One region of the Vibrio sp. R11-SG3-ISO9 genome, then DNA from elsewhere that is predicted to be linked to it. Evidence: riboswitches for the same ligand, from Rfam matches in the RefSeq annotation. Region 1 holds a riboswitch; each other region holds the start of a gene.
The links. A riboswitch is a leader RNA that binds a small molecule or an ion and turns the genes downstream of it on or off. The one in region 1 is predicted to bind thiamine pyrophosphate.
Positions count from the first base shown of each region.

Region 2: it holds a riboswitch for thiamine pyrophosphate, as region 1 does, so the genes downstream of both, thiC (phosphomethylpyrimidine synthase ThiC) here and thiD (bifunctional hydroxymethylpyrimidine kinase/phosphomethylpyrimidine kinase) in region 1, are expected to answer to the same signal.
Region 3: it holds a riboswitch for thiamine pyrophosphate, as region 1 does, so the genes downstream of both, thiB (thiamine ABC transporter substrate binding subunit) here and thiD (bifunctional hydroxymethylpyrimidine kinase/phosphomethylpyrimidine kinase) in region 1, are expected to answer to the same signal.

Region 1 covers NZ_JCBDGU010000004.1:69,731-71,993, reverse strand. The annotation lists gene AC6R05_RS01085 (MAPEG family protein) at 56-448, opposite strand; gene AC6R05_RS01080 (hypothetical protein) at 542-793, opposite strand; TPP riboswitch at 1,131-1,242, shown strand; gene thiD (bifunctional hydroxymethylpyrimidine kinase/phosphomethylpyrimidine kinase) at 1,346-2,206, shown strand; gene AC6R05_RS01070 (ABC transporter ATP-binding protein) at 2,196-2,263, shown strand, end outside.
Region 2 covers NZ_JCBDGU010000051.1:4,275-6,537, forward strand. The annotation lists gene AC6R05_RS18935 (multicopper oxidase domain-containing protein) at 1-175, shown strand, start outside; gene crcB (fluoride efflux transporter CrcB) at 285-668, shown strand; TPP riboswitch at 735-833, shown strand; gene thiC (phosphomethylpyrimidine synthase ThiC) at 992-2,263, shown strand, end outside.
Region 3 covers NZ_JCBDGU010000002.1:48,805-51,067, forward strand. The annotation lists gene thiB (thiamine ABC transporter substrate binding subunit) at 1-848, opposite strand, end outside; TPP riboswitch at 901-1,020, opposite strand; gene AC6R05_RS00310 (flavin prenyltransferase UbiX) at 1,064-1,687, opposite strand; gene mpl (UDP-N-acetylmuramate:L-alanyl-gamma-D-glutamyl-meso-diaminopimelate ligase) at 1,727-2,263, opposite strand, start outside.

The DNA.
Region 1 (2,263 bases):
GTACAGGTTCACTTCAACTGATTACAGACTTTTCCATCATCGAATAGCGTCATTCTTATAAGCTTTGGATACATTGCCCCATAATGAAAAACGAACTGCCTATCGCAACCGCCCAGCAGATCGAGCGCATAACACCAATATTGACCAAATACAGAATGTGGTAAGCCACTCGAAAACCGATATGGAGAATTGCAAACAACTGCACGCTCTCGTTGACAGTATTCGTTGTTATGGCAAGAAGTATCGATGCTGAAAATACGATGAGAGACTCAAACGCATTTTGGTGCGCGGCAAGTGCACGAGCTCCAAACCCTTGCAATTTCGCCTGTTGATCACGTGGGTGATTGTTGTCGTAGCCACCCAGTTTGTTCATAGCGATAGCCACCGGGATTTTCGCTAGATAGGGAAGTAGGGCAGCTGCAATTAAGCAATAAATCAGAGTATTCAATCTACCGTCCTTGTATCGGGTATTCAGTCTTAAGTCAGATAAATCAGTGTGCGAAAGCTATAGTCTAGTCGGTTTGTAGGTTGTGTGTCTCAGTTAAACGGACTGCGACTGGTATCTGTGTTTTACGTAGAACCAAATCAAAGTAAAGCTCACCCCAAGCGAGACGAGTATTGTGAGTAGCGTTGGCAGTGTATTAGCCAGCGTCACTTCTGCTCCTAGGATGAAGTTCGTCGCCATCAACAGCAGCCCAGCGATTAAAAAGGATCTAACAGTCGACGTTACAACAAAACGAGTGAACCCTTGCTCACGCAGTTTAATCCATATATTGGCACTTCTAACTTCCATTCTATGTTCCCCGTTTAGTCATCAGTACATATCTTTACTTAACAAACACTTATACTCTAGGTGCAATGTATTATCAATTGTGTTTATAAAACGTTTTATAGATGTATAACTATGTTCAATGGTTTGGAGAGTTCAGCTCGCTTTACTTTGAAGCGTAATGCAGCCGTTAGGTTGGATAAACTATTTTGGACAATTTGCGGCGGTAGCACTCTCAATTGGATGTTTTTCAACCTCCAAAATCTGATGAAATTGTGGACGAAAACGCTTTCGTTCACGCTTTAGTAAATAATAATCTGCAAAATTATTACCTCACTCTCAAGAGTGCTGTTAGTATGGATGCAAATAGTCGGGGGGCAATTACACCGTGTTGTATTTGCTGAGATCGAATTTCGAGACCCGTTGAACCTGATTCAGTTAGTACTGGCGTAGGGAACTATTGATACTAAAACCTATGCGGTACCGATTTTCATTCCATCGATCCTTCGATCTCTGGTGCCTGCCATCTCGGTTTTAGTTCAGTTCTCCTACGTCTTTTAGATGGTAGGAGCGACCATGACACAGCATTCCAGCACGCAAATCGACACTCAGTCCATTTCTTCAAGCACTCCAATTGTGTTAACCATTGCGGGTTCAGACAGTGGCGGCGGCGCAGGTATTCAAGCCGATATCAAAGCCATGTCTGCGACCGGTAGTTTTGCGTGTTCAGTGATCACCGCAATCACGTCGCAAAATACACAAGGCGTTTCAGCCATCTTTCCAATTCCATTAGATCATGTTGCAAGCCAGCTTGATGCGGTATTCAGCGACCTGAATGTCGTTGCGGTCAAAGTCGGCATGTTGGCAGATTCAAACATCATCAAGGTTGTAGCGGATAAGATTAAGCAGTATCAACCCAAACATCTGGTTATTGACCCGGTAATGGTTGCGACCAGTGGTGACTTGTTGCTTGAGCAGTCAGCCATCAGCACCTTGAAAGAAGCACTTATTCCACTTGCCGACATCATTACACCAAACCTTCCAGAAGGCGCAGCACTGACAGGTAAACCTGTGCCAGAAAGCGAAGCCGACATGCAAGACATGGTTGAAGAGCTTCGAGCATTGGGCGCAAAATCGGTGCTGTTAAAAGGTGGCCATTTAGAGCAAGACGAAAACAGCAACGATCTACTGATTCTGCCAACCAACACTGCTCTTATCAGCGCAAAACGATTCCCAACCAAGAACACACACGGTACTGGCTGTACGCTCTCTTCGGCTATCGCCTCTTACCTTGCGCAAGGGAATGAGCTGACTCAATCCGTTGAGCTTGGTAAGCGCTATATTTCGGACGCGATTGCCCACGCAGATCAATTAAATGTCGGTCAAGGGCACGGACCTGTGAATCACTTCTACGCAGGTCATGCTGATGTCCGCTAAGCCTCTTGGCGTTGAAATCACCAGCGCGAGCATTCGTTATCTCGATAACCAACATCG
Region 2 (2,263 bases), on a different contig from region 1:
TGAGCTGGATGGGAAAAAAGTCGAAGAGCCATTCCACACAGATACCGTTCTGCTTGGTAAGAATGGCAGTGCTAAGGCAGCGTTTGTTGCTGATAACCCAGGCCGTTGGATGTATCACTGCCATGTCATTGAACATATGAAGACCGGTTTGATGGGTTATATTGAAGTAAAGTGACTCCTGTAACTTTTTAATCTTAAAATTTATCCAAGTAATTTATTCACTAATTATCTCGAAAAAAAATCGAGTGAGGCTAGAATATCCTTAAGTCTTATGTGGGGGAATTATGGGTCAGTTTTCAATTTTGGGGTTTATCGCCATTGGCGGTGCATTTGGTGCGTGTTCTCGTTACCTAATATCTGAGTTGTGTGTCGTGCTACTAGGGCGTGGTTTTCCATACGGCACCCTGACGGTGAATGTCGTCGGTTCATTTATTATGGGTCTGCTGATCGCTGCATTCGAAAATGAGATGCTAGCAACTGAACCGTGGCGTCAGATCATTGGGTTAGGCTTTCTAGGTGCATTAACAACGTTCTCCACTTTCTCTATGGATAACGTGTTATTGATGCAGCAGGGCGCTTTTTTTAAGATGGGACTCAATGTTCTTTTGAATGTGGTATTGAGTATTTCGGCAGCCTGGATTGGCTTTCAGTTGCTAATTAAGAGTTAGTTTTCCAGATTCGTATTAAAATCACACAGGTCGGCTTGGTTTAACCAAGCCGATTTTATATACTGAATTCACTTGTCGGAGTGCCATAAGGCTGAGACCGTTCATTCGGGATCCGTTGAACCTGATCAGGTTAATACCTGCGAAGGGAACAAGAGAAGATATCCTTGCTGGAATTCTCTCTAGCAGACCTATCAATAAGCTAAGCAATAGACCGTTTTTACCTGCCTTAGGTATGTCTATGCTCAGCTCCTCTTGTCGCATCTTTCCGCCAAGCATTTTTATCCGAATTTATTATCTAGAATAACGAAGCAAGGAAAAATGCTATGTCGAATCGCAAGCAAGCGAGACTGGAAGCAAAACAGTTTATAGAAACTCTCTCGGTACAGCCGTACCCAAATTCAACCAAGGTTTACGTAGAAGGCTCTCGTGCCGATATTCGTGTCCCTATGCGCGAGATCTCTTTAGCCGATAGCCTAATAGGTGGCACCAAAGAGGCGCCAATCTTTGAGCCTAATGAGCCTATTCGCGTTTATGACACTTCGGGTGTGTACACGGACCCAGAGCACGAAATCGATCTTTATAATGGCTTACCGAAGCTGCGAGAGGGTTGGATTGAAGAACGAGCTGATACTGAACTACTTGATGATGTGAGTTCGGTTTACACCAAAGAACGCCTAGAAGATGAGACCTTAGATGAGCTTCGCTACGGCAATCTACCACGTATTCGACGTGCTAAAGATGGCCAGTGTGTAACTCAAATGCATTATGCTCGTCAGGGCATCATTACTCCAGAAATGGAATACATTGCTCTGCGTGAGAACATGGGCAGAGCTCAGTACCGTGATGAAGTATTAACTCAGCAACATCCAGGACAGAGCTTTGGGGCTAATCTGCCTAAAGACATCACTCCTGAATTCGTTCGTAAAGAGGTCGCTGAAGGCCGCGCAATTATTCCTTCCAATATTAATCACCCAGAATCTGAGCCAATGATTATTGGTCGAAACTTCCTGGTAAAGGTCAATGCAAACATCGGTAACTCTTCCGTGTCATCTTCTATTGAGGAAGAGGTTGAGAAGCTAGTATGGGCAACTCGCTGGGGTGGCGATACCGTAATGGATCTCTCTACTGGACGAAATATTCATGAGACGCGCGAATGGATACTGCGTAATAGCCCAGTGCCGATCGGTACGGTTCCTATGTATCAAGCACTAGAGAAGGTTAATGGTGTTGCTGAGAGTCTAAACTGGGAAGTGATGCGAGATACTCTGATTGAACAAGCTGAGCAGGGTGTTGACTACTTTACGATTCATGCTGGTTTATTACTTCGTTACGTACCTATGACTGCCAAGCGCGTAACGGGTATCGTCTCGCGAGGCGGTTCAATCATCGCTAAATGGTGCTTGGCTCATCATCAAGAAAGCTTCCTATACACCAACTTCAGAGAGATCTGTGAGATCTGTGCTAAGTACGATGTTGCTCTATCGCTAGGTGATGGCTTGCGTCCAGGTTCAGTTGCTGATGCTAATGATGAAGCTCAATTTGCTGAACTTCGCACGTTGGGTGAGCTGACCAAGATCGCTTGGGAATACGATGTA
Region 3 (2,263 bases), on a different contig from region 1:
CAGTTGCCCGTTGGCATCGCCGATTGGAATTCGTCACTTAGAATGAATACCATAAACTCATCCGCTAGCTTCTCATTATCGCTGCCTTTCACTTTTGCTGCCACTTCCACTTGCGTGTAGTGACCTTCAGCAAAGTCAGCAGACGCGTACTTAGTGTCGCTTTCAGCGATGATGTGGTAAGCCGGTGAGGTCGTGTATGAAAGCACCATATCTGACTCGCCCTCAAGGAACATTGAGTAAGCCTCAGACCAGCCTTTGGTGACAGTAACGGTTTTCTTGGAAAGCTGTTTCCACGCTTGAGTTGCATCGTCGCCATAAACCGACTTCATCCACAACATCAGACCTTGGCCTGGTGTTGAAGTACGAGGATCTTGGTAAATCACCTTAAGATCATCACGCTGCTCAACCAACTCTTTCAAGCTCTTAGGTGGGTTTGATAGCTTTTCTGTGTTGTAGATAAATGAGAAGTAACCGAAATCATAAGGAACAAAGGTGCTGTCGTCCCAGCCATTAGGTAGCACAACAGAAGAAGTATCGACGTTGTGTTCAGATAGTAGGCCTGTTTTCTTAGCTTCCGCCATTAGGTTTTGGTCAAGACCAAGCACAACATCGGCTTTGCTATTGCCACCCTCTAGACGCAAGCGGTTAAGAATTGAAACACCGTCTTCCAGCGCAACAAAGTTCACGTCACAACCACATTTCTCTTCAAATGCTTTCTCGACAGCAGGACGCGGGCCCCAATCTGCAGCGAAAGAGTCATAGGTATAAACAGTTAGAGTATTATCGGACGCTAGTGCGGAAAAAGAAGCTACTGTAGTAACAGCAAGAGTGGTTAATGCAAATTTCACTGGACGCTCTCCATGGTCTGAGCGGCACAGGCTTGAGGGAGGACAATGGAAAAGTACTGCCTAACTCAATTCCTACGCCAGCATTATCTGGTTCAGGTTTACGGGTCCCAAGTTGACACTTGATCTCAGCCGCCATTCATAATTTGAATGTTTAGCTCCCCGATGAGTGAGCAGAATTGTAATTGTATTTTAACCAATAAGCTACAAAGTTCGCCTTAATGGCGCTGATCGTAGCCCCATCTTGGTACTAAACCCTGCTCAATACCTAGGTGGTCAAGAATACGAGCCACCATGAAATCGACAAGGTCATCGATCGATTTTGGCTGATGATAAAAACCAGGAGCTGCGGGCATGATGGTCACTCCCATAGTCGAGAGTTTGTGCATATTTTCCAAGTGTAGCGTCGAGAATGGCGTCTCTCGAACCACTAACAGCAGTTGGCCGCGCTCTTTCATGACAACATCCGCAGCGCGTTCAATCAAGTTATCTGACATACCGTGGGCAATTGATGCAACACTCCCTGCCGAGCATGGACAAACCACCATCTGCTTCGGTGCAGCAGAGCCTGACGCAACAGGAGAGAACCAATCGTCTTTACCACACACAACCAAACGCTCAGGGTCGCAATTTAGGTGTTTAACCAATGCTGCTTTGGCCGCATCGGGACCTGAAGGCAGTTTGAGATCATGTTCGGTTGCAAGCACCACTCTGGCGGCTGACGATATCAACAGGTACACCTGATAGTCAGCGGCGAGTAGGCACTCTAGTAAGCGCAAACCATATGGGGCACCAGAAGCGCCAGTGAATGCGAGGGTAATCGCTTTACTCTGTTTGGTCATGATCTCTTGTACTTCTTAAATCGATTAGAACGCGTGTATTTAACCTTTGGCCGCCAATCCATCAAGTAATTTCTGATGAATACCACCAAAACCACCATTGCTCATCACCAAAATTTGGTCACCAGATTGCGCTTGCTCAACAATACTTGCGACTAAGGCATCTAGGTTGTCACTGACAACAGCGGGCTGATGACAAGCGTCTGCGACATCTTTAACCGACCAATCGATGTTGTCTGGTTGGAATAAGAAAGTGCTGTCTGCTTGCTTCAATGAATCAGCAAGGGTTTCTTTGTGCACGCCTCGTTTCATCGTAGCAGAGCGAGGCTCTAACACTGCGATAATTTTGTTGTTGCCGACCTTATTACGTAAGCCACCCAAAGTTAGTTCAATTGCAGTTGGGTGATGCGCAAAATCGTCGTACACCGTTACTCCAGCAACTTCCCCTTTTAGCTCTAAACGACGCTTGGTATTGATAAACTTCGCCAAAGACTCACATGCTAGATCTGGAGTCACACCAACATGTCTTGCAGCTGCGATCGCCATCAGAGCATTATTGACGTTATGATCACCCACCAG